4 regions of the Streptomyces sp. 351MFTsu5.1 genome follow, and region 1 is predicted to be linked to each of the others. Evidence: riboswitches for the same ligand, from Rfam matches in the RefSeq annotation. Region 1 holds a riboswitch; each other region holds the start of a gene.

Region 1 (7,077 bases):
CCCTTCACCATGTAGCCCAGCATCTCGGTGTTGCCCATCTCGACCACGTCGGGGGCCTTGTCGGTGGCGAGGACCGCGTCGAGCTTGGTGTTCTTGTCCGGCCAGCCGTAGTACTCGTGGTTGATCTTGATGCCGGGGTGCTTCTTCTGGACCGCGGCGTCCGCGGCCTTCACCAGCTCGGGCCAGTTGTTCTGGGCGTCGACGGTGAGCCAGACGGTCAGCTCCTTGGCGTCCGCTCCGCTGTTGTCCGAACTTCCGCTGTCGCTGCTCCCACATGCCGCGACCGAGACCATCATGCCCGCGATGCCTATCGCGGCTGCCAGCTTGCGCTTCACGCCACCCTCCTCAGGGATGCCCACACCTCCCGCCCACCAGCCGGGACCTGGACCAATGGTGTAGACCAGTAGGGGGAGCTTGGACCAGACCACAGGGCCTGTCAAGAGCCCGGGAAAAGCCCCTGACCAGCTGTTATGCGAGCTACATATGCAGGAACCATTAGTAAAGAAGGCAGCGAAAACAGCTACGGCGGAGTAGTCTCGTCCGCTATACCACTCACCTCTGTGGACTAGACCAAAAGAGTCGGCGACGGTATACAGAAGGGATCACGATGTGACCCGCATCCGGAGCCGGGAAGGCAGACCATGAGCAGCGACGTCAGCAGTGCGGAGACCGAGGGCGGGGCAGGAGTCCGTACCGCGCGCGTGCCGAAGTACTACCGCCTGAAGAAGCACCTGCTCGACATGACGGAGACCCAGTCGCCCGGCACCCCGGTACCGCCCGAGCGCACGCTCGCCGCCGAGTTCGACACCTCCCGCACCACCGTGCGCCAGGCACTCCAGGAACTGGTGGTCGAGGGGCGCCTGGAACGCATCCAGGGCAAGGGCACGTTCGTCGCCAAGCCGAAGGTCTCCCAGGCCCTCCAACTCACCTCCTACACCGAGGACATGCGCGCCCAGGGCCTCGAACCCACCTCGCAGCTCCTCGACATCGGCTACATCACCGCCGACGACCGGCTCGCCGAGCTCCTCGACATCACGGCCGGCGGCCGGGTGCTGCGCATCGAGCGACTGCGCATGGCGAATGCCGAGCCGATGGCCATCGAGACGACCCACCTGAGCGCCAAGCGCTTCCCGGCGCTGCGCAGGTCGCTCGTCAAGTACACGTCCCTCTACACGGCGTTGGCCGAGGTCTACGACGTCCATCTCGCCGAGGCCGAGGAGACCATCGAGACCTCGCTGGCCACCCCGCGCGAGGCCGGCCTGCTCGGCACCGACGTGGGCCTGCCGATGCTGATGCTGTCCCGGCACTCGTACGACAAGGCCGGAGAGCCGGTGGAGTGGGTGCGGTCGGTGTACCGGGGGGACCGGTACAAGTTCGTGGCCCGGTTGAAGCGGCCGGTCGACTAGGACACCGCCGGGGCCGTACCGGCGGCTCCCGCTGATGCTTCACAGAATCGACATGCCGATACGCCGACGAGGTCTTCCCCTCACGTGACGCGTGACCTAGATTGCCTGCGCGTTACAGGTGATCAACGCTGATCAGTGAGGGGTAGGAGCCACGACATGTCGGACGCACCTGAAGTGAGACCACCGGTGGTGACGCCGGTGCGCGTGGTCATCGCACTCTGCCTGCTCGCGCCCTTCGTGGCGATGCTCTGGGTCGGCTCGTACGCCAAGGTGGACCCGGAGTTCATCGGGATCCCGTTCTTCTACTGGTACCAGATGCTGTGGGTGCTGATCTCCACCGCGCTGACGATGATCGCCTACCAGCTCTGGAAGCGTGACCAGCGCGGCCGCCACGGAGGTGCCAAGTGAACGACGGCGTCAACGGGGTGGCACTCACCGTCTTCATCCTCTTCTTCCTGGCCGTCACGGTCATGGGCTTCCTGGCCGCGCGCTGGCGCAAGGCCGAGAACGAGCACTCGCTGGACGAATGGGGCCTGGGCGGCCGGTCGTTCGGCACCTGGATCACCTGGTTCCTGCTGGGCGGCGACCTCTACACGGCGTACACCTTCGTCGCGGTGCCCGCGGCGATCTACGCGGCGGGCGCGGCAGGCTTCTTCGCGGTGCCGTACACCATCCTGGTGTACCCGCTGATCTTCACCTTCCTGCCCCGCCTGTGGTCCGTCTCCCACAAGCACGGGTACGTCACCACCTCGGACTTCGTGCGCGGCCGCTTCGGCTCCAAGGGGCTCTCGCTGGCGGTGGCGGTCACCGGCATCCTCGCGACCATGCCGTACATCGCGCTCCAACTGGTCGGCATCCAGGCCGTGCTGGACGTCATGGGCGTCGGCGGCGGGGAGAACACCAACTGGTTCGTGAAGGACCTCCCGCTGCTGATCGCCTTCGGCGTGCTCGCGGCCTACACGTACTCCTCCGGCCTCAGGGCCCCCGCCCTGATCGCGTTCGTGAAGGACACGCTGATCTACATCGTCATCGCGGTGGCGATCATCTACATCCCGATCAAGCTGGGCGGCTTCGACGACGTCTTCGGCGCGGCGAGCGAGAAGTACACGGCGGCCAAGGCGGGCGGCCTGGTGCCCCCGGAGGCAGGCCAATGGACCTACGCCACACTGGCGTTGGGCTCCGCGCTGGCGCTCTTCATGTACCCGCACTCCATCACCGCGACGCTGTCCTCCCGCAGCCGTGAGGTGATCCGCCGCAACACCACGATCCTGCCGCTGTACTCGCTGATGCTCGGCCTGCTGGCCCTGCTCGGCTTCATGGCGATCGCGGCCGGGGTCAAGGTCACCAACCCGCAACTGGCGATCCCGCAGCTGTTCGAGGACATGTTCCCGGACTGGTTCGCGGGCGTGGCCTTCGCGGCGATCGGCATCGGCGCGCTCGTCCCGGCGGCCATCATGTCGATCGCGGCCGCGAATCTCTTCACCCGCAACATCTACAAGGACTTCATCAGGCCGGACGCGACCGCGGCCCAGGAGACGAAGGTCTCCAAGCTGGTGTCCCTGCTGGTGAAGGTGGGCGCGCTGGTCTTCGTCCTGACCATGGACAAGACGGTCGCCATCAACTTCCAGCTCCTGGGCGGCATCTGGATCCTGCAGACCTTCCCGGCCCTGGTCGGCGGCCTGTTCACCCGCTGGTTCCACCGCTGGGCGCTGCTCGCGGGCTGGGCGGTCGGCATGGTCTACGGCACGTTCGCGGCGTACGGTGTCGCCTCCCCGACCCAGAAGCACTTCGGCGGCTCGGCGAAGGAGATCCCGGGCATCGGCGAGATCGGCTACATCGGCCTGACGGCGTTCGTCCTGAACGTGGCGGTGACGGTGGTCCTGACGTTCGTCCTGAAGGCGGCGAAGGCCCCCGACGGTGTGGACGAGACCAGCCCGGAGGACTACACGGCGGACGCGGGCGACCCGGGGGTGGAGGTGGAGCTTCCGCCCGCGACAGCGGGGTCGAGCCACTAGGCACACCGTTCACGGGCCGTCGGAGAGGTCGTCCGGCGGCCCGTTGCCGTGCACGTCGTGCACACTCACCCGCATGGACATACTGATCCGCCCCGCAGAACCCACCGACTACGAACCCCTCGGCGAGATCACCGCCCAGGCCTACCTCCGGGACGGCCTGCTCGCCTTCGGCGACGAGGACGACTGGTACTTCCAGGAACTCAGGAACGTGGCCAAGCGAGCGGAGGCCGCGGAGGTCCTGGTAGCCGCCGAGAACGGCCGGCTCCTCGGCGGAGTCACCTACGTTCCCCACGGCGGCCCCCTGGCCGAACTCGCCAGCCCCGCAGAGGCCGAGATCCGCATGCTCGCCGTGGCCCACGAGGCCCGGGGCCGGGGCGTCGGCCAGGCCCTCGTCCAGGCCTGCGTAGACCGCGCGGCGGCAACCGGCACCGACCTCGTCCTGTGCACCCAGCCCACCATGCGCTCGGCCCACCGCATCTACGAACGTCTGGGCTTCACCCGCGTCCCGGAACGCGACTGGAAGCCGATCCCCGGCAACGACTTCACGCTCCTCACCTACAAGTTGACGCTCTGAAGTCACCGCGACACAACATATGGGCCTGCTTCCACCACCTGGCACAAGATGTATGCTCATGCTCGCTGTCGTCGCAGGGGAATCCGGTGTGAATCCGGAACTGTCCCGCAACGGTGTACTCATGCGCGCATAAGCGCACATGAGCGTCAGTCCGAGGACCTGCCGACAGTACGCCCGGCCACCGTGGCCCGGGTGTCATGACGTCCGGGCCTCGTGGAATGGGCCGGTGGACGCGACGCCGTGTGCGCTCGTGTGCTGCCCCCTGCCCTCCGCAAGGCCCCGTGCCAGCGAGGGAGAGCCCCACGTGACCATCGCGCCAGCCGATCCGGCCTCAGCGGCGATCGAGCGGACCGAGCAGCGGACCGGGCAGGAGAACGACGGCCCCGGAGCCGCGTTGCTGCGGACCCTGGCCGAGCTGACCGCCGACCTGCCCGACGCCGACCCCGGCCGCGTCGCCGCCGCCGCGCTCCGCGGCCGGTCCGCGCGGGCCGACGAGTCGGAGCTGCGCGAGCTGGCCACCGAGGCCGCCGCCGGGCTCATCTCCGAGGACCCTGCGTACAGCAGGCTCGCCGCCAGGCTGCTGACGATCTCCGTCGCCGCGGAGGCCGCCTCGCAGGGCGTCACGTCGTTCACCGGCTCGGTCGCGGTCGGCCACCGCGAGGGCCTGATCGCCGACCGGACCGCCGAGTTCGTACGGGTGCACGCCGAGCGGCTCGACGCGCTCGTCGACACCGAGGCCGACGACCGCTTCGGCTACTTCGGGCTCCGCACCCTCCACAGCCGCTACCTGCTGCGGCACCCGATCACCCGCAAGGTCATCGAGACCCCCCAGCACTTCATGCTCCGGGTCGCGTCGGGGCTCGCCGAGGACGACACGACCCGGGCCCTGGACGAAGTCGCCGCGCTCTACGGGCTCATGAGCCGCCTCGACTACCTCCCCTCCTCCCCCACCCTCTTCAACTCCGGCACCCGGCACCCCCAGATGTCGTCCTGCTACCTCCTCGACTCCCCGAAGGACGAGCTCGACTCCATCTACGACCGCTACCACCAGGTGGCCCGGCTCTCGAAGCACGCCGGCGGCATCGGCATCGCGTACTCCCGCGTCCGCAGCCGCGGTTCACTGATCCGTGGCACCAACGGGCACTCCAACGGCATCGTCCCGTTCCTGAAGACGCTGGACGCGAGTGTCGCCGCCGTGAACCAGGGCGGCCGGCGCAAGGGCGCGGCCGCGGTCTACCTGGAGACCTGGCACTCCGACATCGAGGAGTTCCTGGAGCTCAGGGACAACACCGGCGAGGACGCCCGCCGTACGCACAACCTGAACCTCGCGCACTGGATCCCGGACGAGTTCATGCGCCGGGTGAACGCGGACGCCGAGTGGTCCCTCTTCTCCCCCGCCGACGTGCCCGAGCTGGTCGACCTGTGGGGCGAGGAGTTCGACGCCGCGTACCGCGCGGCCGAGGGCAGGGGGCTCGCGAAGCGCACCATCCCGGCCCGTGACCTCTACGGCCGCATGATGCGCACCCTCGCCCAGACCGGCAACGGCTGGATGACCTTCAAGGACGCCGCCAACCGCACGGCCAACCAGACGGCCCTGCCGGGGCACACGGTCCACTCCTCCAACCTCTGCACGGAGATCCTGGAGGTCACGGACGACGGGGAGACGGCGGTCTGCAACCTGGGGTCGGTGAACCTCGGCGCGTTCGTCGACACGAGGACCGGCGACGTCGACTGGGAGCGGCTGGACGAGACCGTCCGCACCGCCGTCACCTTCCTCGACCGGGTGGTCGACATCAACTTCTACCCGACCGAGCAGGCGGGGCGTTCCAACGCCAAGTGGCGTCCGGTCGGCCTCGGGGCGATGGGCCTCCAGGACGTCTTCTTCAAGCTGCGGCTGCCCTTCGGCTCCCCGGAGGCGCAGGCCCTCTCCACCCGGATCGCCGAGCGCATCATGCTCGCCGCCTACGAGGCCTCCACCGACCTCGCCGAGCGCAGCGGCCCGCTGCCGGCCTGGGAGAAGACCCGTACCGCTCAAGGTGTACTGCACCCGGACCACTACGCCACGGACCTCGCCTGGCCCGAGCGCTGGGCGGCGCTGCGCGAGCGCATGGCCACGACGGGTCTGCGCAACAGCCTGCTGCTGGCCATCGCGCCCACCGCGACCATCGCCTCGATCGCCGGGGTGTACGAGTGCATCGAGCCGCAGGTCTCCAACCTGTTCAAGCGCGAGACGCTGTCCGGGGAGTTCCTCCAGGTCAACTCGTACCTGGTGAACGACCTCAAGGCGCTGGGCGTCTGGGACGCCCGCACCCGTGAGGCGCTGCGCGAGGCGAACGGCTCGGTGCAGGACTTCGCGTGGGTCCCGGCGGACGTACGGGCGCTGTACCGCACGGCGTGGGAGATCCCGCAGCGCTCCCTGATCGACATGGCGGCGGCGCGGACCCCGTTCCTCGACCAGTCGCAGTCCCTGAACCTGTTCCTGGAGACGCCGACCATCGGCAAGCTCTCCTCGATGTACGCGTACGCCTGGAAGTCCGGGCTGAAGACGACGTACTACCTGCGCTCGCGCCCGGCGACCCGTATCGCCCGCGCGGCCCAGGCCACCGTCCCCGTCCAGCAGGCGGCCCCGGAAGACGCCGTCGCCTGCTCCCTGGAAAACCCCGAGTCCTGCGAGGCATGCCAGTAATGACCACCGAAGCCAAGAACCTTCTCGACCCGGGCTTCGAGCTGACCCTCCGGCCCATGCGCTACCCGGACTTCTACGAGCGCTACCGGGACGCCATCAAGAACACCTGGACCGTCGAGGAGGTCGACCTCCACTCGGACGTCGCCGACCTGGCGAAGCTCAGCCCCGCCGAGCAGCACCTCATCGGCCGGCTGGTGGCGTTCTTCGCGACGGGCGACTCGATCGTGGCGAACAACCTGGTGCTGACGCTGTACAAGCACATCAACTCCCCCGAGGCGCGGCTCTACTTGAGCCGTCAGCTCTTCGAGGAGGCCGTGCACGTCCAGTTCTACCTGACGCTGCTCGACACCTACCTCCCCGACCCCGAGGACCGGGCGGCCGCCTTCGACGCCGTCG
Region 2 (7,077 bases), on a different contig from region 1:
TCGGTGACGGCGCTGCCGACCGGGCGGGCGGCGAGCCAGGCGCGGTACTCGGCGCGGGCCGCGTTGGGGCGCAGCTGGGCGCAGCCGCGGAGCATCTCCTCGGCGGCGACCTCGATGTTCCCGGCGGGGCTCTGCGCGGCCACGCAGATCTGCTCCAGCTTGACCCACACCGCCCAGCTGCCGAGCGGGGTGAGGGTGGCCTGGCCGTCGCCGTAGGTCAGGGCGCCGACGGAGGCGAGGGCGCGCAGGGCCCATTCGAGGAGAGGGGCGAGGGGGGCGTCCTGAGGCTCCGTCGCCACGGGCTCCGCCACGGGCTCCGGCTGGGGGCCGTAGGGGATCTCGCAGCGTTCGGTGCGCAGTTCGATGACGCGCTGCTCCAGGAGGTCCAGGAGCTGCTCGACCGGGACCGGTCCGGCGGAGAGCTGGAGGAAGGAGAGAACCTGGGGCATGGCCGAGACGACCTCGGCGACGGCGGCGGGCTCGCGGTCGCCGGGCTCCGGGTGGGCGAGCGACCAGGCGTCGAAGAGGGCGACCCAGCCACGCAGCACGGCACTGTCGTCGCGGTCCCAGGCGCGCAGCCGCCAGCCCGGGCGGGCGCTGTTCCCGTGCACCTCGATCAGGCCGGCGAGGCGGGCGGTGTCCCAGTCGGCGCGGATCTGAGCCGCAGTCAGGCCGAGGTCCGCGGCCGCGCGTTCGGCTGTCTCGTCGGAGAGCGTGCCCTTGCCGTCGCTCGCGCCGTCGCCGCCGGGCCGCAGCGCGTCGTCGGCCCAGTGGGCGAGGCGGGCCGCGTCGGCCAGGCCGGAGCGCGCCATTCTGGCCAGTTCCGCGGGGGCCGGTGTGCCCTCCGGGGGGCGGGGCGCGGGGCGGCGAGGGCGTCGCTGGTTCACAGCTGTGGGGGCGGCGGCCAGGGGTCGCGGGCGGACGAGTCGAAGCCTGGAGTCGCGCGGGATACGGGACGTCACGGGTGCAGTCTTCCGGTTGACGGTCCGAAAACCCAAACGGAATGTCACCGCGGGCGACGGGCAGGGCCGACGCCGGGGCCGCGCCGAGGGGTATACGCCGAGATCAGGCCAGTGGTACGGACTTAAACGGAAGGTGTGGGACCGGGGCGCGGAAACGGGGTGGCGGCGCGATCCGACGAGGGTGCCGGGGGCTCACATCAGCGGCGTGAGGAAGCGGCGCAGTGCTTCCTCGTAGGCGCTCGGGTCGGCGTTCCACATGGCCGCGTGGGGGGCCTGGCCGACCGTGTGGAGGGTGATCCGGTCCGGGTGGGTGGCGGCGAGACGGCGGGAGAGGTCCCAGGGGGCGATCGTGTCGTCCGGGCCGTGGAAGATCAGGGTGGGGGGCGGGGGCCGGTCGGGGCCCGTGTCGTCGGTCCGGTCCGCGTGGTCGGTGTAGGGGACGGTCCGGTCGGCGTACAGGCCGGAGTGGTCGCTGGGCAGTCCGGTGCGGCCCTGGGCCGCGCGCACGGCGAGCGGGAGGAGGATGCCGGGGGTGTGGCGGGCGGCGGCGAGGGCGCGCAGGGTGCGTTCCCAGCTGAGCACCGGGGAGTCCAGGACGAGTCCCTTGACGCGGCCGCGCAGTCCGGAGCGGGCGGCGGCGCGCAGGGCCATGGTGGCGCCGGTGGACCAGCCGTGCAGGACGAGTTGGCGGGCGCCGTGGTCGACGGCCCAGCGCATCGCCGCGTCCAGGTCGCGCCACTCGGTCTCGCCGAAGTGGTGGAGGCCGTCGGGCGGGCGGGGGGCGTCGGCGTCGCCGCGGTAGGCGGGGGCGAGGACCGGGAAGCGGTGGTGGTGCAGGAACTCCATCACGTTCAGGGCGTGTTCGCGGGTCGGGCCGAGGCCGTGGACCGCGATGACCCAGGTGTTCCTGGTGCTGGGCACGAACCAGGCGGGCAGGGGGCCGAGTTCGCCGGGGATCTCGACGTCCGTGTGGTCGAGGCCGAGGGCGGACCTGGGGTCGCCGATGTGGACGTTCGGGGTGAGCCAGACCTTGTCGCCGGGTTCGAGGGTGCCGTGGGTGACGCGTTCCAGGCGGCGCACGACGGTGTCGGCGGAGTGGGGTTCCGCGGTGAGGACGGGGCCGACGACGGCGTGTGCGGCGTCGCCCGCCAGGCCGTAGGTGCCGGGGCGGAGGGCGGCGAGGTCGCGGGTGAGGGCGATGCGGCCGGCCGCGGTGGAGTGCACGGTGAGACGGGGTTCACCGGGCAGGGGGCGGCCGGGCGGCGCCTTCAGACCGGCGTCGCTGGCGAGGCGGCCGGCGACGATGCCCGCCGCGCCGGCGGCGGCCGCGGCGGCGAGGGTTGCGGTGACGGCGGCGGCCTTCGTCTTGATAGTGCGCACGTGTCCCAGTTTCGCGGGGTTGGATGGGTTGGGCCAGTGGGCGGGGGTCGTCCGGTTGTCTGCGGGTTCGGTGGGGGCGGGCGTTCTGCGCAGTTCCCCGCGCCCCCGTAGGCGATCGTCAGCCCCGCTGCCCGTACCCCCGCAAGCGCTCCCCCGCCTCCCTCACCTGTTCCTCCGTCAGCAGGTGGGGGCTCAGGTCCGGTACCGAGCGGGCCGTGAGCCAGAGGTGGGACATCCATTCCAGTTGGGCCGTGCGGTCGTACGCCTGGGACAGGCTCGCGCCGTATGCAATCGTGCCGTGGTTCTGGAGGAGGCAGGCGGTGCGGCCGCTGAGGGCTCGGAGCATGTTCTCGGCCAGCTCGTCGGTGCCGTAGGTGGCGTAGGGGGCGACCCGGACGGGGCCGCCGAGCGCGCCGGTCATGTAGTGGATCGCCGGGAGCTCGGGGACGAGGGTGGAGACGGCCGTGGCGTGCACGGCGTGGGTGTGGACGATCGCGCGGGCGTCGGTGCTGCGGTAGACCGCGAGGTGCATGGGGAGTTCGCTGGTGGGGACCAGGGTGCCGAGGACCTGGTGGCCCTGGAGGTCGACGCCCGTCAGGTCGGCCGGTGTGAGGCGGTCGTAGGGGACGCCGGACGGGGTGACGAGAACCGTGTTCCCGACCCGGACCGAGACGTTGCCGGAGGTGCCGACGACCAGTCCGTCGGAGACCGTCCGGCGGGCCGTGTCGACCAGCTCGGCCCAGGCCTCCGCCTCCTGCTGTCCGCTGCCCTGTACGTTGCGCGGTTCGTGCTGTTCCTCAGCCATGCCGTGATCCTGCCAGCCCCTGGCTCCGGGACGGATGGGTCGCGCGGGGGCCGCGGGGCCGGGCCCGGCAATCGCCTGAGATTACGGTCACCGTGCGGCCTGCCTCAGTTCATCTTCCGTTCACTCAGGTTACTTACCTTCAACATGCCAATGACCTCGAACGATTGCCTGGGTAAATGGAAAACTTCTCGCTGATCCTCGCGATTGTGGTTGTGACCGCACTCGCGTTCGATTTCACGAACGGTTTTCACGACACCGCCAACGCGATGGCCACCACCATCTCGACCGGTGCGCTCAAGCCCAAGGTCGCGGTGGCCATGTCCGCCGTGCTGAACCTTGTGGGCGCCTTCCTCTCCGTGGAGGTCGCGAACACGATCTCCAAGGGTCTCGTCGACGAGACCGGCATCCGTCCCGAGGTCATCTTCGCCGCCCTGGTCGGCGCGATCCTCTGGAACCTGCTGACCTGGCTGGTGGGCCTGCCCTCCAGTTCCTCGCACGCCCTCATGGGCGGCCTGATCGGCGCCACCATCGCCTCGGCGGGCTTCGGCGCGGTGCACGGTGACGCGCTCGTCACCAAGGTTCTGATCCCCGCGGTCGCCGCCCCGATCGTCGCGGGCGTCGCCGCCATGCTGGCCACGCGGTTCTCCTACTCGCTGGGCAAGAAGGCCGACGGCAAGGCCGCCGCGAAGGGCTACCGCGGCGGTCAGATCGCCTCGGCCGGCCTGGTCTCGCTGGCCCACGGCACCAACGACGCGCAGAAGACGATGGGCATCATCACCCTCGCCCTGGTCGCCGGCGGCGCCGTCGCCCCCGACTCGGACCCGCCCACCTGGGTCATCCTCTCCGCGGGCCTGGCCATCGCGCTCGGCACGTACATCGGCGGCTGGCGGATCATCCGCACCATGGGCAAGGGCCTGACCGAGCTCGAGCCGCAGCAGGGCTTCGCCGCCCAGACCAGCGCGGCCACCGCCATCCTGGCCTCCTCCCACCTCGGCTTCTCCCTGTCCACCACGCACGTCGTCTCCGGTTCGGTGATGGGCGCGGGCCTCGGCCGCAAGGGCGGGGTCGTGCGGTGGTCCACGGCCACCCGGATGTTCGTGGCCTGGGGGCTCACCCTCCCGGCGGCGGCCCTGGTCGGCGCGCTCGCCGAGTCCGTCACCGGTCTCGGTGACTGGGGCACCGCGGTCGTGGCGCTCTTCCTCGTCGCCTCCAGCGCGGCGATCTGGAAGATCTCGCGCCGCGAGGTGGTGGACGCGTCCAACGTCAACGCGACCGACGAGCCGGCCGGTGTGGTGACGCAGGCGATCGCCGCCGTGACCCCGCCGCCCGCGGGCACCGTGACCGAGGGCCTCACCGCCACGATCCCGGCCCCGCCCACCGCCGCGGAAGCCACCGCCACGGAAACGGCCGCCCCGCCGGCCGCCGTCTGAGCCCGCACCAGTCCTAAGGAAGCCTCACCATGAAGATCGACTGGGAAGCCCTCGGCTCCGTCTTCGGCGTCAGCCTCGTCGTCACCGTGGGCCTCGTGGCCCTGTTCACCCTCGGCATCATGGGCCTCTCCCGCCAGGAGCGGGCCACCGCCCAGGGCGGCTCGGCCGCTCTCGCGGTCACCGGCGCCTACGCCTGCTTCGCGGCCTGCGCGGCGGCGGTGGCGTACGGGATCTATCTGATCGTGGCCTGACGACACCTCGTCACCCGACGGCCGGGTGGGCACGGAACCCCGAGTTCTGCGCCCGCCCGGCCGTCCCCGTGTGACCCGTGGTGTGGGGTTCTGCACACTCCCCCGTCGCAGGTCAACAGCAAGTTGACGGGTCTCGAAGGCCCGTGGTGGACTGCCGGAGCCATTTACGGCAGCAGGAGAGGAAGCCGGTGCGAATCCGGCGCGGTCCCGCCACTGTCACCGGGGTAGACACCCCCGGGAGCCAGGAACTCTCGCCGCCGGACTCGTCGAACCAGGGCGTGGACACCCTGAGTGAGGACATGACGCGATGCTCGCCTGCCGATCCACCAGCGGTACCAGGCACCTGAACGACCCTGCGATCGGCTGACCCGGTGCGTGCCGATCGCGTTTTCGCGTACGGCGCCGCCGCCGGTCTGATCGGTGACCTCCTGCTCGGTGACCCGCGTCGCGGGCACCCGGTCGCCGTGTTCGGGCGGGCCGCGGGTGCTGTGGAGCGGGTGCTGTGGCGGGACCACCGGGGCTGGGGCGCGCTGCACACCGCCGTGTGCGTGGGCGGCGCGGTGGGGCTCGGGGCCGTGGCGCAGCATGCCGTACGTTCCTCCCGAACCGCCTCCGTCCTGCTCACCGGCGCTGCCACCTGGGCCGTGGTGGGCGGGACTTCACTGGCCCGCGAGGCGCGGCTCATCGGCCGGGCTCTGGAGGCCGGGGACGTCGAGGCGGCCCGGGAGCGGCTGCCGCATCTGTGCGGGCGGGACCCGCAGGCCCTCGACGCCGACGGGATCGCCCGGGCCGTCGTGGAGTCCGTCGCCGAGAACACCTCCGACGCCGTCGTGGGCGCGCTCGTGTGGGGTGCCGTGGGTGGGGTGCCGGGGCTGCTCGGGTTCCGGGCCGTCAACACGCTGGACGCCATGGTGGGTCACAAGTCGGTCCGCTACCGGCGCTTCGGGTGGGGTTCCGCGCGGCTCGACGACCTCGCCGGGTGGCCGGGGGCACGGCTGACCGCCGTACTGGCGACGGTCGCCGGGGCGGATCCGCGGGGTGCCCGGCGGGCGTGGCGTCAGGACGCCGGAAAGCATCCGAGCCCCAACGCCGGGCCCGTGGAGGCCTCTTTCGCGGGGGCGCTCGGGGTGCGGCTCGGCGGGACGCTCTCCTACGGGGGGCGCATCGAGCACCGGCCCGTGCTCAACGGGGACGGGCGCGCTGTGGCCTCGTACGACATCGAGCGTGCCGTGCGGCTGTCGCGGCGGGTCGGGCTGCTCGCGCTCGGCGCCGGTGCGGTCGCCGCACGGCTGATCCGGAAGGGACGTACGGCATGAGCGGGGGGCTTCTTGTCGCCGGCACCACCTCCGACGCGGGAAAGAGCGTCGTGACCGCCGGGATCTGCCGGTGGCTGGTGCGGCAGGGGGTGAAGGTCGCGCCGTTCAAGGCGCAGAACATGTCCCTCAACTCGTTCGTGACGAGGGAGGGTGCCGAGATCGGGCGGGCGCAGGCCATGCAGGCGCAGGCCTGCCGGGTCGAGCCGACCGCGCTGATGAATCCCGTGCTGCTCAAGCCCGGTGGGGAGCAGAGCAGTCAGGTCGTGCTGCTCGGCAAGCCCGTGGGCGAGCTGAGCGCGCGTGGCTATCACGGCGGGCGGCAGCAGAAGCTGCTCGGGACCGTGCTCGACTGCCTCGCCGAGTTGCGGGGCACGTATGACGCGGTGATCTGTGAGGGAGCCGGCAGTCCCGCCGAGATCAATCTGCGGCGGACCGACATCGTGAACATGGGCATCGCCCGTAATGCCCGCATTCCGGTTCTCGTCGTCGGTGACATCGACCGCGGCGGGGTCTTCGCCTCCTTCTTCGGGACCGTCGCGCTGCTCTCCCCCGAGGACCAGGCGCTGGTCGCCGGGTTCCTCGTCAACAAGTTCCGGGGGGATGTCTCGCTGCTGGAGCCGGGACTGGAGATGCTTCACGGGCTCACCGGGCGGCACACGTACGGCGTGCTGCCCTTCCGGCACGGGCTCGGCATCGACGAGGAGGACGGGCTGCGGGTGTCCCTGCGGGGCACCGTCCGGGAGTCCTCGGTGAGCCCTCCGGTGGGTGAGGACGTGCTGCGGGTCGCCGTCTGCGCGATCCCGCTGATGTCCAACTTCACCGACGTGGACGCCCTGGCCGCCGAACCGGGTGTCGTGGTGCGGTTCGTGGACCGGGCGGAGGAGCTGGCCGACGCCGACCTCGTCGTCGTCCCCGGCACCCGGGGAACCGTCC
Region 3 (7,077 bases), on a different contig from region 1:
CAGGGGGTCGTCGTAGTGGGTGTCGTAGTCCCAGCGGGAGATGACGACCCCGCGAAACCTCGACTCGGCGGGAACGGCCAGGACACGGCGCCGGGCGGGCAGCAGCAGGACCCAGAGCAGCGCACCGACCAGAACCGTGGCCGCCACGAGCGCCCCGCCGTGGGGGATGTGCCCGGTCAGGGTGGCGATCAGCGTGGTGGTGGCGACGGCGCAGACGGTCACGCACAGCATGACGAGCTGCCAGGTGTGGCCCCAGCGCGGCGGGTCCAGCGGCGCTGTGTCCACGACATGCCAGGACCTGCCGTACGAGGACCAGATCCGGCGCGACTCCCGGACGGGCAGCGCCGACTCGGGACCGTCCGCTCCCACCTGTCGTTTCGGCAGCCGGTGCGCTGCCGCGTCGGGGCCGTTCCGCACCTCCCGTGCGGCCTGTCGGCCGGCGGCCGTCAGCCGGGGGCCGGACCGGACCCGGAACGGGGGCCGCTGCACCGCTGCCACCGCACTCACGGGCACGACGACGAGGAGAACCGCACGCGCCCACGGCGGGCACCACGGCCAGACGGCGTACAGAGACCCGAACCAGGCCACGAGCACGGTGGTCCGCAACAGCAGGGTCAGGTAGGTGTTGCGTGCCGGCCGTATCAGGTTCCGGGCCCTGGCCTCTTCGCGGACGCTCTGCTGAAAGCCGCGCCACCACACCCAGAACTCGTCACCGTCCCCTGGCCCGAGAGCTTCCACGGGGACGCGGTCGACACCGTTGCGGCAGCGGTGCCGGACACGTTCGACCAGGAGTTTCTCGAAGGGGCGCAGCGACAACCGGCCGGCCTTCCCGGGGACCGGCCGTACGGTCACCGTGCCGTCCGCCTTGTGTTCGGCCTTCAGCCGGCCGGTGCGGGCCATCTCCAGGGCGGTTGTCTCGATCGCCTTCGGCGTGACCTCGCCGTCCCCCAGCAGCAGGTTCACCACAGCCGCGGGCAGCCCCTGGTCCTTCACACGCATCCCCCCTGACGCTCAACTGGGAGCCTCCCCCGGGTGAGTACACGTACTCATGCGGCGCGGGATCCCGGGTGCCACGATGACGATCACCTGCACGCCAGGCAGGTAGGCAGGCAGCGTCCGGCTTCCGCCACACCGAAGGAACGGCAGCTCGTGCTTCTCACCACCCTCGCCCGCACCGTGGTCCCCGTCCTCGGCCGGCTGTCCGTGACCACCGGTACGGTCGGCACGATCGCCCCCGGCAGCGTGGTGGCGCCCAACCACACCGCGCTGATCGATCCCGGCGTCGTCCTGACCGCGCTGCGCGGTCTGGGCACCGAGCCCGTCGTCCTTGCCGCCGCCGGACTCTGGAGAGTCCCCGTCCTGGGCCGACTCCTCAGCAGGGAAGGCCACATACCGGTTCACCGTGGGAGCCGGCAGGCGGCCGCGGCACTCGATCTCGCGTCCCAGGCACTCGCCGACGGCCGGGTCGTGGTGATCTACCCCGAGGGCCGCATCCCACGGCGCCGGGACTCCGCCGACCGCGCCCCCGCATCCCTGCGCACCGGCGTCGCCCGTCTCGCACTCGCCACCGGCGCCCCCGTCGTCCCGCTCGGGCACGCCGGGGCCCGACGGATCATCTCCGGCAGCGTGCCGAAGCAGATCGGCGGCCTGCTGACCGCACCGCTGCGTCGCCCGGCCCTGCACGTCCACGTGGCCGACCCCATCCACCTCACCGGCGACCTCCCCGACGCCACCGCACACCTGCACACCGCCGTCCAGCGGGCCTGGCGGCAGGCGGTCGACCAGGTGACGTCCCATCGGTCACACGACTGCCGCTCGTCGTAGGACCGGCGCGGAGCCGAGGTCTACCCCCCTTGAATTTGCCCCTCCTTGAGAGTCTGCACTGGCTCAGTTCGCGGTCGGGACGTCGTCCGTCACCCCCTTCCTGTGGTCGGCAGGAGTCGGTCCGGGGCCGCTGGACGCAGGAAGCGGATCGAGGGGTGGCCGGGGTCATGGGTGACCTCGGCCCGGACGCCGTAGACCTGTTCGATGAGGGCGGGTGTCAGGACCTCGGCCGGTGTGCCCTCGGCCACCGCACGGCCCTCTCGCAGGACGAGGAGGCGGTCGCAGTACATCGCGGCGAGGTTGAGGTCGTGCAGGGCGATCACGGTGGTGACCGGAAGGCTCACCACAAGGGTCAGCAGATCCAACTGGTGCTGGATGTCGAGGTGGTTGGTGGGTTCGTCGAGGAGCAGCTCGCGGGGTTGCTGGGCGAGCGCGCGGGCGATCTGGGCGCGTTGGCGTTCGCCACCGGACAGGGTGTGCCAGGACTGGGCGGCCCGGTCGGTCAGGCCGGTGCGGGCCAGCGCCTCGGTGACGGCCGCGGCGTCGGCCGCCGTCGGCGGGGTCCAGGCACGCCGGTGCGGGATGCGGCCCAGGGCCACGACGTCCTGGACGGTCAGTTCGGTCCCGGTGTCGGCATGCTGCTCGACGGTGGCGATCCGGCGGGCGGTGGCGCGTCGGCCGACCTCCGGCAGCGGGCGTCCGTCGAGGGCCACGACTCCGGCGGTGGGCGCGAGGACCCCGGCCAGCAGCCTCAACAACGTTGATTTCCCGGACCCGTTGGGGCCCAGCAGTCCGACCGTCTCCCCGGGACGCAGAGCGAGGGTGACGCCGTCGACCACGAGCCGGTCGGCGAGGCGCCGTACGACACGGTCCGCGTGCAGGCCGGTCACACCCTTCTCCTTCCGCGGTAGAGCACGGCCACGAACGCGGGCACGCCGATGAGGGACGTCACCACGCCCACCGGGACCTCCTGGGGGTCGAGGACGGTACGGGCCAGCGTGTCCACCCAGACCAGGAACACGGCGCCCGTCAGCGCGGTGACGGGCAGGAGGCGGGCGTGGCCCGCGCCGGTGAGGGCACGGGTGGCGTGCGGGAGGACCAGGCCGACGAAGCCGATCGCCCCCGCACAGCTGACCAGGGCGGCGGTGAGCAGCGCGGTCGCGCAGAGCAGGACCATGCGGGTACGGGCGACCCGGACCCCGAGTCCGGCGGCGGCCTCGTCACCGAAGGCGAACGCGTCGAGCGTACGGGCGTACCCGAGGCACACGACGAGGACCCCCGCCAGGACGCCCGAACAGAGCAGCACCTGGCCCCAGTCGGCGCCGGCGAGCGAGCCCAGCAGCCAGAACAGCACGCCCCGGGTGGTCTCCGCGTCGGCGGAGGTCAGGACGACGAACGAGGTCAGCGCGGAGAACAGCTGCATCGCGGCCACCCCGGACAGCACCACCCGGTCGGTGCTGCCGCCGAGGGTGTGGCTGAGCAGGAGGACCAGGGCGAAGGAGAGCAGCGCGCCGAGGAAGGCGCCCGCCGACAGGGACACCACTCCCCCGCCCACTCCCAGCACGACCACGGCGACCGCTCCCGTGGACGCCCCGGAGGAGACACCGAGGACGAAGGGGTCGGCGAGCGGATTGCGCAGCAGCGACTGCATCACCGCCCCACAGACCGCGAACCCGGCCCCGCACACGGCGGCAAGCAGCGTGCGCGGCATGCGCAGATCCCAGACGATGCCGTCCCGCAGCGGCGCCGACGTGCCGTCGCCGACGCCGAGATGGGCCGCGACGGCGGCCCACACGTCCCCTGTCGAGATGTCCGCCGGTCCGATCGTCACGGCGACGGCGATCGACGCGAGCAGCGCGACCAGGCCCCCGCCGGCCAACAGCGGTGTACGGAGGGTCACTTGGCGAGTCCGAAGTCCCGCAGTCCCGCCGCCACCTTCTCGATGCCCTCGACCGTGCGGACGGACGGGTTCATGGCCTGGCCGGACAGCAGGACGTAGCGCTTCTTGCGCACGGCGGTCAGGTTGCGGGTGGCGGGGTTGGTCTCCAGGAACCGGATCTTCGCCTCGGCGGTCTCCGCGGTCTGCTGCTTGCGGGTCAGGTCGCCGATCACGATGACGTCGGGGTCGCGGTCCGCGACCGTCTCCCAGTTGATCTGGGGCCACTCGTCGTGGGTGTCGGCGAAGGCGTTCCGCGAACCGACCGCACGGGTGATGGCACCCGGCGCGCCGCAGCAGCCGGCGAGGTAGGGCGACTGGGAGTTGGCGAACCAGTACATCAGGGAGACGTCCGAGGCGTCGATCCCGGCGGTGGCCGTGCTCACCCGCTTCTTCAGCGAGGCGACGAGCCTCTCGCCGCGCTCCTCGACACCGAACGCGCGGGCGAGGTCGCGTATTTCGCCGTAGACGACGTCGAGGGTGAGCGGTTCGCTGCGCGACCCGTCGCCGCCGCCGGCGTTGTCCTTGCCCGCGGAGCAGTCGGAGGGCGAGACGTACGTCGGCACCCCGAGCTTCTCGAACTGCTCGCGGGTGGCGACCCCGCCCCTGCCGAGGGTGGAGACGAACGAGGCCGTGACGAAGTCGGGCCGGGCGTCCAGGACCTTCTCGAAGGAGGGGTTGTTGTCGGCGAGGCGCGGCACGGAGGCGTTGGCCTTCTCCAGGCCCTTCATCACCGGGTCGGTCCAAGTCGCCGTACCCGCCGTCCGGTTGGCGAGGCCGAGGGACAGCAGGATCTCGGTGGAGCCCTGGTTGAGGGAGACGGCCCGCTTCGGGGCCGACGTCAGGGTGATCTCGCGACGGCAGTTGTCGAGGGTCACCGGGTAACCGGCGGCGGCCTCCTGCGACTTCGGGTCGTTCGCGTCGGACGCACCGCACGCGGTGAGCAGCAGGGCTGACACGAGCAGGAGCGCCGGGGTACGGAGCAGGACGGGGGTGCGGAGCACGGGCATGCCTTAGGAGTCGGGGCTCTTACGCGGAGCCTGGCCTACGGACGTCCCCCGCGCCGGGGCGCGGAGGTGCCAGCAGGTCTTCGGACTCGGGTTCGTCCGGACGGGACGCCTTCCCGGTCTCCCAGTGGCGTCGTGCCCCGCCCGTCCCCCTCACCGCTGCGCGTCAGTTCCGGATTCGCACCGGATTCCCTGGCCTCGGATGTGGCTCGACTGGCCCGACGAGGCTACCAAGCCCGTCGCATGCTCGGACGCTGCGGTCCGTGACGGGGTACGGCACGATCGTGGGGCGTCCGCGTGTGCCGTACTCCGAGGCGCGACAGCCGTCACCCGCGAAAGAGCCGGTCCGGAGCGCGTGCTCCGGACCGGCGGTGCGGGGTGGGTCAGCCGGCGGCTGGCACCGGCTCACGGCCCGCCCCTGCCGCCACCTTCGGGTCGGTGTCCCCGGCCCCACCGGCCGCGGCCTTCGGGTCCGTGTCCTCGGGCGCCCCGGCCTGCGGGTCGGACGCCGGTTCGGGCTGTGCTCCGGACGGCGTGGAGGTGTACGGGATCTCGCCGCGCAGCACGGCCCTGGCGCGTTCCTCGTCGAGTTGTCCCTCCCACTTGGCGACCGCGAGGGTGGCGACGCCGTTGCCGACGACGCTGGTCAGGGCGCGGGCCTCGGACATGAACCGGTCGATGCCGAAGATCAGGGCCAGCGCGGCGACGGGCACATGCGGTACGGCGCTGAGAGTGGCCGCGAGGGCGATGAAGCCGGAACCGGTCACCCCGGCCGCGCCCTTGGAGGTCAGCAGCATGACGGCGAGCATGGACAGCTGCTGGGTGAGGCTGAGGTCGATGCCGAGGGCCTGGGCGAGGAAGACCGAGCCCATGGTCAGGTAGATGGCGGTGCCGTCGAGGTTGAAGGAGTACCCGGCGGGCAGCGTGATCCCGACCACCGGCTTCGAGGCACCGGCGTGCTGGAGCTTGGCCATCATGCGGGGCAGCACCGGCTCGGAGGACGAGGTGCCCAGCACGATCAGCAGCTCTTCCTTGATGTAGCGGAGGAAGGGCAGCAGGCGCAGGCCGTTGAGGCGCATGACGGTGCCGAGCACGACCAGGACGAAGAACAGGGCGGTGAGCCAGAAGGAGCCGACCAGCAGGAAGAGGTGGCGCAGGGTGTCCAGGCCGTAGTTGCCGATGGTGAAGGCCATGGAGCCGAAGGCGCCGATGGGGGCCAGCCGCATGATCCAGCGGATCAGCGTGAACAGGACCCTGGAGAGCTTCTCGATGCCCTGGATGATCCCCGCGCCCGCCTCGCCCGCGGCGTTCAGGCCGAAGCCGAACAGCACCGAGACCAACAGCACGGGCAGGATCTCGTGGCCGGTCAGCGCGCTGAGCAGGGTGTCCGGGATCATGGCGAGCAGGAACGCGGAAACGCTCTCGTGGCTCGCGGTCGCCTCCGGCGGCAGCCCCTTGGTCGACAGGGTCGAGGGGTCGACGTGCAGCCCGCTGCCGGGCTGGACGACGTTCACCACGACCAGCCCGATCACCATGGCGACGGTCGTCAGGACCTCGAAGTAGATGAGCGCCTTGAGGCTGACCCGGCCGACGGCACGGGCGTTGCCCATGGAGGCGATGCCGTGGACGACGGTACAGAAGATGACGGGCGCGATCATCATGCGGACCAGCGCGATGAACCCGTCGCCCAGCGGTTTGAGGTCGGCTCCGAACGACGGCCACAGCGCGCCGACGGCGGCCCCGGCCAGGACGCCGATCAGGCACTGGACGTAGAGCAGGGACAGCAGACCGCGCAGGCGGCTCGGTGGTGCGTCGACGGTACCCGGGGCGGCGTCGTTGCGGCTCATGCGGGGCGTCCTTCCAGGACGGGAACGAGGAGTTCGGCTCGGGCGATGCGGCGGGCGGCGCGGTGCAGCAGCACCGTGGGGGACGCACCCTCCTTCGCGGGGACGGCTCGGGCGGTGATGACACCGGCCGGGGTGCCCAGCCGCAGCGAGCCGTCGGCGGTCTGCCGGGCGACGCGGTGGGCGAGGGTGCCGGGGATGGCGGCAGCGGTGGCCAGGGCTACGGCCGAGGTGAGACCGATCGCCGGGTGGGGCGCGTGCATGGAGACCATGCGCACGGCCAGGTCGTACTCGTCCTGTGGGACGAGGGTGCCATCGGTGGTGCGGTAAGTGACAGGGCGGGCGACCACTCCGACCTTCGGGACGGCGTGGCTGACGGGGTCGCTCTCCTTGACCAGCCCCATGGCCAGGGCGGCCTGCCGGCGCAGCACGGTGAGGGCGGGCACCGCCGTGGCGAAGTCGGCGA
Region 4 (7,077 bases), on a different contig from region 1:
CGGTCGACTCGTAGGCGTTGGCGTCGATCCAGCGGGCCAGGGACTGGGCGGTGGGGAGCACGGTGTTCATCGGGCCGCGGTGCACGATGGTCGCCGCCTGGTCGAGGGACGGCAGGTCGAGGATCCGGAAGGGGCCGTCCTGGAGCGGCGCGGAGACCTGGACGGCGGCGTGGACGCTGATCCTGCCGCCGCCCTCCGCCGCGTCCTCGTAGTACGCGACGCCGGGGCCCGTCGGCGTGATGCCCGCCGCGTCCAGGCGCCGGAACAGCTCGTCGTAGAGCGGTCCGATGACCGGGCCGATGTCCTCGGGCTCGAAACTCGCCGCCGTCGCGGTCAGTTCCGCCACCCGGACGGCAGGGACGCTCTTGATCACAACGTCGTTCGTGGGCATGTGCCCCTCGCTCTCGATCGCTCGGAGTCTCGCCTCGACCTGGACCAGCCGTGCCGCCGCGGCGGCCATCGCGGTCTCCAGTTCGGCCCGCCGCAGTCGCAGCATGCCGCGCAGTTCCTCGGTACCGAGCTTCTCGTCCACGATGTCCCGCACCTGCTGGAGCGTGAATCCGAGGTCCTTGAGCGCGATGATCCGGTTGAGACGGGCGAGCTGGGCAGCGGTGTAGTGGCGATAGCCGCTGGCGGGGTCGACGTGAGCCGGTCGCAGCAGTCCGGTCGCGTCGTAGTGACGCAGCATCCGGACCGAGACGCGGCCGTGCCGGGCGAAGTCTCCGATGGTGAACATGATGTCTCCGAGCTGACCGCCTGACACGGTGTGAGGGTCAAGAAGCTACTTGGTCCGCCGGCGAGGGGCTGTTCCCGTGCGTGGCAGGATTCCGCCGTGACTCCTTTGCCCCGCCCTGCCGAGACCGTGGCGACCGATGCCGGGATGCTCGCTCTGTGGGATCCGGAGAGCTTCACCGATGTCGTGGACCAGGACACATGGGACCTCCGGCTCGGTGCGGACGAGGACGTCCGGCGGTACATCCGGGCGGGCTCCCTGGTACCCCTCAGCATCCGGAGCGACGGTGCCTTCGCGGTCCTGGTGCGCTTCGGCAGCCCCGGCCGGCCTGCTCGGCTGACGGAACGGGAGCGTGCGCACGGGCTCCTCAGCTCGGACGCCTACCTCTTCTCGTCGTCGGGGCGGGTGTGGCTCAGTGGTATCGAGGCGGTGGGTGCGCAGGCGTGGCCCGAGATCGTTCAGTTCGAGCTGCCCGCGGGGCGGTACTCGGTGGTGATCCACCTGATCGCCTGGGAGGACGAGTTCTGCGGCGTCGACGACGACGGGGCTCCCTCGGCCACCGCTCTGCCCGACTTCGTCGTCCTCGTCGCTCCGGCCGGCCCGGGCCAGGACGTGTTCCGTACGGACGTGGAGACCTTCGCCCCACCCGAGACGATCCGACCCGGCTGAGGCCAAAAACCCTTCGCCCCGCTCCCCCGCCACCCCCTACCCTCACCCCATGCAGCGCGCTCAAGCACTCCCGTCCATCACGACGACGCCGGATCACCCCCGGCGCGCTGACCGCTGACGCAGTCCGAAGCCCCGGGGCGAGTGCCCCGGGCGTTCGTTGTGGCCGCCGGGTTCCCTCGCCCCCTGTGAGTGAGGGAGAGACCCATGGACGACCACCGCCGTCTCGGCCGAGAGCTCGGTCTGTTCGACACCGACCCGCTGATGGGCGCGGGGCTGCCGTACTGGTTGCCCGACGGGGCCGTCGTGCGGCATGTGCTGGAGGAGTACGTCCGGGAGGTCGAGCTGGGGGCCGGGTACCGGCACGTGTACTCGCCCGTGCTCGGCAAGCGGGAGCTGTACGAGATCTCCGGGCACTGGGACCACTACAGCGACGACATGTTCCCGCCCATGCGGATGGGAGGCGGCGAGGGGGAGGAGGTCGTGCTGCGGCCCAGTCTCTGCCCGCACCACGCCCTCATCTACCGGTCCCGGTCGCACAGTTACCGCGAACTTCCGCTGCGGATGGCCGAGTTGGGGGCCATGTACCGCTCCGAGCCGTCCGGGGTGCTCGGCGGTCTCACCCGCGTGCGGTCCATCCAGCTCAACGACGCCCACATCTTCTGCACCCCGGACCAGGCCGTGGCCGAGGCCCGCGCCGCCCTCGGGCTCATCCGGCGGGCCTACGACGACCTCGGCATCCGGGCAAGCCGGTACCGGCTCTCCCTGCCGGGGGGAGGCCAGGACGGCGGGGGCAAGTACGTTGCCGACCCGGAGCTGTGGCGCCGCGCCACCGGTCTGCTCGAAGAGGTCCTGGACGGGGTCGACCACGAGGCCGTCGAGGGCGAGGCCGCGTTCTACGGGCCCAAGATCGACGTCCAGGTCACCGACCCCGCCGGCCGTGAGTCCACCCTCTCCACCGTCCAGATCGACTTCCACCAGCCCGAGCGGTTCGGCCTTCACTACGTCGGCAGCGACGGGAGGAAACACCGGCCGGTCATGGTCCACCGCAGCATCATCGGGAGTGTGGAGCGGGCGGTGGCTCATCTCGTCGAGGCGCACGCCGGTGCCTTTCCCGTCTGGCTCGCGCCCGTGCAGCTCGCGGTGCTGCCGGTGGGCGACGGGCAGGAGGAGCGGGCCCTCGACGTCGTACGGCGGGCCCGGGCGCGCGGTGTCCGGGCCGAGCTGTCCGGCTGTGGCGACGGGACCCTCGGTGCCCGGGTCCGTGCCGCGCGGCTCGTGCCGTACCTGGCGGTGATCGGGGAGCGGGAGGCCGACGGCGACCTAGCGGCCGTACGGCTGCGGGGCGGGCGCAGGCCGGGAGCCGTGCCGGTGGCCGAGCTGCTGGCGCGGATCGGCGCACGGGCCGCTGATCGCGGGACTGAACTCTGGGCGGCTGCGTAAGGTCGGTGCCGTACGCCGGCACACGTCAGCGACGTACACGTACGCCAGTGAGGGAAAGGACCCCGCCGTGACCGGTCAGCCCATTCCGGTGATCATCGACTGCGACACGGGTGTCGACGACGCCCTGGCCCTGTTGTTCGCCGTACGGCATCCCGGCATCGACCTGCGCGCGGTCACCTGTGTCGCCGGGAACACCGACGTCGACGGCGTCGTCCGCAACACCCTGACCGTGCTGGAGCAGGCCGGGGCCGGGGACATCCCGGTCGCCCGGGGTGCCGAGCGGCCGCTGATCGAGCCGGTGCGCACCGCGCAGCACGTGCACGGCCTCGACGGGATGGGCGACCTGGGGCTGCCCGCGCCGACCCGGGTGGCGGTGGACGTGGACGCGGTGACCCTGCTCCGGCGGGAGATCCTCGCCTCGCCCCGGCCGGTCACCCTCATCCCCACCGCGCCGCTCACCAACATCGCGCTGCTGCTGCGCACCCACCCCGAGGTGGTGCGCAACATCGAGCGGATCGTGTTCATGGGCGGGGCCGTGGCGACCGGGAACGCCACGCCGGTCGCGGAGTTCAACGTCTGGCACGACCCCGAGGCGGCCGCCGTCCTGCTCACCGCGGGCGTGCCGATCACGATGTACGGCCTCGACGTCTTCGAGCGGGTCGTCGTCCCCGCCGCCGACGTACAGCGGCTGCGGGCGAGCACGGAGCCCAGTCTGCGCATGGCCGGTGAACTCCTCGCCCACCGCGACCCGGCCAGTACCGGCGACCCCACCCCCACCGGCGGGCTCGGCGACGCGGGCGCGGTCTGCGCGGTCGTCGACCCCGACGGACTGACCACCGAACTCCTGCCGGTGGAGGTGAGCCTGGCCCCGGGCCCGACCCGCGGCCAGACCGTCGTCGACCGCCGTCGCCGCCCCGGAGAGTCCGAGATCCACGACGGCGAGCGCGAAGTGACCCTGGTGGACGTCGGGTTGGGCGTGGACGTGGAGCGGTACGTGAAGCTGTGGCTGACGGCGGTGGAGGGCGCCTAGGGCCTGTTGCGGTCCCTCAGGAGCTGCTGACGCCCCACCGCTGCTCCACCTTCGCGAGCCGCCAGTAGGCGATCGCCCCCCCCCACACCACCACGAACAGACCGACGATGACGTACCCGACGTTGTCGAGGTCGATGTCGGCGATCCAGGTGGTGAGGGCGTCGGTGAGGTCGAACTTGTCGTGCAGGACGCCGACCAGCTCGATCGTGCCGATGAAGAAGGCGACCGCGATGGACAGTCCGGTGATGGCGAGGTTGTAGAACACCTTGCGCACCGGGTTGGAGAAGGCCCACTGGTAGGCGAAGTTCATGAAAGTGCCGTCGAGGGTGTCGAACAGGCTCATGCCGGCGGCGAAGAGCAGGGGCAGGCAGAGGATCGCGTACCAGGGGAGTCCGGCGGCCGCGCCCGAACCGGCCATCACCATCAGCGTGACCTCGGTGGCCGTGTCGAAGCCGAGCCCGAACAGGAAGCCCAGCGGGTACATCTGCCCCGGCCGGGTGATGGACTTGGTGAGCCGCCCGAGGATCCGGTTCATGAAGCCCCGCGAGTCCAGGTGCTGTTCCAGCTGCTTCTCGTCGTACGACCCCGCCCGCATCGCCCGGAAGACCTTCAGGATGCCCACCAGGGCGACCAGGTTGAGGGCGGCGATGAGGTAGAGGAAGGTGCCGGAGATCGTCGTACCGAGGAAGCCGAGCACCTGGTGGGTGCTGGAGCCCTCGTTCATGACCTTGCCGGCCAGCTGGGTGCCGCCCGCGATGAGCGCGGCGAGCAGGACGACGACGCTGGAGTGCCCGAGGGCGAACCAGAACCCCACGGACACCGGCCGCTTGCCGTCGGCCATCAGCTTGCGGGTGGTGTTGTCGATCGCGGCGATGTGGTCGGCGTCGAAGGCGTGCCGCATGCCCAGGGTGTAGGCGGTGATGCCGAGTCCGACGCCGAAGGCCTTGGTGCCGACCTCGTAGTGGGCGGGGACGACGAGCAGGAAGAGGATGCCGAACGCGACGACGTGCAGGGCGGTGATCACCGCGAGCAGTCCGGCGGTCTTGAGGGTGTCCTCGCGCCGCCAGCGGAAGCCGGGGGCGGCACCGGTACCGGTTCCGGTACTGGCACCGGTGGCGGGGGGCGTGGCCTTGGACAGGGCAGGCTCGGTCATACGGTCAGCTCCAACACCTCGTGGATCAGTTCCTGACGTGCCGTGGCCGGTCTCCTGGCTTACGGGTCGTGCGTGTCCGCGCCTGCCTTCCCAGTCGTACGACCAGTGGCTTCGACGGCACGGACACTTCCCGATCACAGTGGCGAGGGCCGCGCCGGTCTGGACCTTTGAGGGGTCGTCACCGGCTTCCCGAGCACCACGGCCCGCCCACCGTAGGGGGTGCCGGCCTCCCCTGCATAGCTGCGCACCTGCGCAGGTATGGAAGATCACACAGGGGCGCCTGCGAGGATGAGCCCATGCACCTCGTCCCGGCCGACCGAGCCGACCGCCGCACCATCGACGGACACCGGGTGTGCGACGCCATCGCCGCGATCGGCGACCCGGACGACGTCCGCACCTGGTCCGACCGTTTCGCCCTTCTCGCCGACCCCAACCGCCTCTCCCTCCTCCTCGCCCTGCACCGCACCGGCCCGCTCGCGGTCTCCGACCTCGCGATCGCCACGGGCATGAACGACCCGGCCGTCTCGCAGGCGCTACGGCTGCTGCGCGCGGCCGGGGTCGTGGCGGGGGAGAAGGAGGGGCGGGTGGTGCGGTACCGGGTGGTGGACGAGGCGGTACGGGGGTTGTTGAAGCAGGTGTCCTAGCGGGGCGGCCGGTCGTCGCGGGGGCGGGGGCGGGGGCGGAGGCCGGAGATACGGGTGTCTGTGCTTCGGGTGTCTGCGACGCCGGTGTCCGCGGTCTGGGCGACGGCCACGCGTCGCGGGTGAGCGAGCCGGCCGGCAGCCCGCTTCACCCCTCCGGTCCCCACCGTTCCGGGCCCACGCCGCGCCAGTCGATCCAGCTCGACTGCGCGACCTCCGCCGCGTCGATCTCCAGGCCCGCTCGGCGGAGGAATTCGGCCACGTCGGCCAGGTTGTGGGCGAGGCCCAGGATCTCGCCGTCCACGCGTACGCGGCGGCCGCCGGTGGGGGACGGCGGGTGGACGATCACTCGGATCGGGCCGGACATGTCTTCAGGATCGTCCGCGGTGTACGGTCCCGCACTTCGGTCCGTCATCGGTCGAGCCGTCCCCTCGCCTGGTCGCGCAGCTCCCACCACTCGGCGGGGCGTGGGCGCCGCCGCTCCCAGTGGGGATGGAAGAACAGCTCGGTCGACAGCCGGTACAGGCGTCGGCGCAGCTCGGTGCGGCCGGGGTGCTCGGCGAGGCGCTGGTACGTGGCGCTCCACTCCCGCTGCGTCCGGGCGAGGTCGTCGGGGAACGATCGCATGCCCGGATTCAATCATGTGTTCGATTTTATGGGCCAGGGCCGTCGTCTCCAGGTACGTGCGCACCGTCCGGCCCCGGACACGCCGAAGGGGCCGCCCGCACCGGTGAACCGGTGGGACGACCCCTTCGGAGGACGGGTCAGGCGCGCGTGGCCTTGCGGCGGCGCGTCGCCAGGACGATGCCCGCGCCACCCGCGAGCAGCACCGCCGCGCCGCCCGCGATCAGCGGCGTGTTGCTGCTGGCGCCGGTCTCGGCGAGGTTGTCACCGCCGCCACCGTTCGGGGTGGGGGCGCCCGGGGTCGACGTGGACTCCGAGGCCGACGGGGTCGGAGTGTCCGTGCCCGGGGTCTCGGACGCCGGAGGCGTGCTCTCGGAGGCCGGCGGGGTGGACTCCGAGGCCGGCGGGGTGGACTCCGAGGCCGGCGGAGTGGTCTCCGAGGCCGGCGGGGTCGCCGGAGGCGTGGTCTCGGTGGTCGTGCAGTCCTTCGTGCCGCCGTTCCAGGCAGCGATCAGCTTGTCCTTGATGACCGGGTGGTCCGGGCCCTTGGGGAGGTCGCCGTGCGGGAAGCCGTCCTTGGCGTCGAGCTTGCCGTCGAACTTGGTGTTGCCGCGGTAGAGGTCGACCTGGCCGAAGCAGCCCGCGTCGGGGATCGCGACGTCGAGGGTGTCGACGGCGCCGGCCTTGACGGTCACGCTGTCGAAGTCGTGGAAGACCTGCTCGCCGGAGGTGGCGAACGTCGGGCCGTGCGCGAGGTAGGACGCGAGGGAGGCGGTGCACGTGGTGG

Evidence for each region. A riboswitch is a leader RNA that binds a small molecule or an ion and turns the genes downstream of it on or off. The one in region 1 is predicted to bind cobalamin.
Region 2: it holds a riboswitch for cobalamin, as region 1 does, so the genes downstream of both, H295_RS0138875 (cobalamin biosynthesis protein) here and H295_RS0117710 (ribonucleoside-diphosphate reductase subunit alpha) in region 1, are expected to answer to the same signal.
Region 3: it holds a riboswitch for cobalamin, as region 1 does, so the genes downstream of both, H295_RS0108380 (ABC transporter substrate-binding protein) here and H295_RS0117710 (ribonucleoside-diphosphate reductase subunit alpha) in region 1, are expected to answer to the same signal.
Region 4: it holds a riboswitch for cobalamin, as region 1 does, so the genes downstream of both, H295_RS0105450 (HoxN/HupN/NixA family nickel/cobalt transporter) here and H295_RS0117710 (ribonucleoside-diphosphate reductase subunit alpha) in region 1, are expected to answer to the same signal.

The regions. Positions count from the first base shown of each region.
Region 1 covers NZ_KB911781.1:184,082-191,158, forward strand. The annotation lists gene H295_RS0117685 (extracellular solute-binding protein) at 1-335, opposite strand, end outside; gene H295_RS0117690 (GntR family transcriptional regulator) at 642-1,406, shown strand; gene H295_RS0117695 (DUF3311 domain-containing protein) at 1,563-1,814, shown strand; gene mctP (monocarboxylate uptake permease MctP) at 1,811-3,421, shown strand; gene H295_RS0117705 (GNAT family N-acetyltransferase) at 3,495-3,995, shown strand; cobalamin riboswitch at 4,031-4,177, shown strand; gene H295_RS0117710 (ribonucleoside-diphosphate reductase subunit alpha) at 4,300-6,681, shown strand; gene H295_RS0117715 (ribonucleotide-diphosphate reductase subunit beta) at 6,681-7,077, shown strand, end outside.
Region 2 covers NZ_KB911800.1:70,505-77,581, forward strand. The annotation lists gene H295_RS0138850 (hypothetical protein) at 1-962, opposite strand, end outside; gene H295_RS0138855 (alpha/beta hydrolase) at 1,155-2,342, opposite strand; gene H295_RS0138860 (class II aldolase/adducin family protein) at 2,461-3,147, opposite strand; gene H295_RS0138865 (inorganic phosphate transporter) at 3,324-4,577, shown strand; gene H295_RS0138870 (hypothetical protein) at 4,607-4,828, shown strand; cobalamin riboswitch at 4,959-5,102, shown strand; gene H295_RS0138875 (cobalamin biosynthesis protein) at 5,200-6,144, shown strand; gene H295_RS0138880 (cobyric acid synthase) at 6,141-7,077, shown strand, end outside.
Region 3 covers NZ_KB911777.1:392,718-399,794, forward strand. The annotation lists gene H295_RS0108360 (DUF2207 family protein) at 1-999, opposite strand, end outside; gene H295_RS42915 (lysophospholipid acyltransferase family protein) at 1,150-1,824, shown strand; gene H295_RS0108370 (ABC transporter ATP-binding protein) at 1,914-2,714, opposite strand; gene H295_RS0108375 (FecCD family ABC transporter permease) at 2,711-3,724, opposite strand; gene H295_RS0108380 (ABC transporter substrate-binding protein) at 3,721-4,770, opposite strand; cobalamin riboswitch at 4,824-5,000, opposite strand; gene dctA (C4-dicarboxylate transporter DctA) at 5,151-6,614, opposite strand; gene H295_RS0108390 (PrpF domain-containing protein) at 6,611-7,077, opposite strand, start outside.
Region 4 covers NZ_KB911776.1:438,452-445,528, forward strand. The annotation lists gene H295_RS0105430 (MerR family transcriptional regulator) at 1-736, opposite strand, end outside; gene H295_RS0105435 (hypothetical protein) at 833-1,402, shown strand; gene thrS (threonine--tRNA ligase) at 1,607-2,842, shown strand; gene H295_RS0105445 (nucleoside hydrolase) at 2,910-3,872, shown strand; gene H295_RS0105450 (HoxN/HupN/NixA family nickel/cobalt transporter) at 3,889-5,025, opposite strand; cobalamin riboswitch at 5,052-5,241, opposite strand; gene H295_RS0105455 (ArsR/SmtB family transcription factor) at 5,322-5,669, shown strand; gene H295_RS0105460 (hypothetical protein) at 5,815-6,033, opposite strand; gene H295_RS0105465 (hypothetical protein) at 6,078-6,293, opposite strand; gene H295_RS0105470 (LAETG motif-containing sortase-dependent surface protein) at 6,431-7,077, opposite strand, start outside.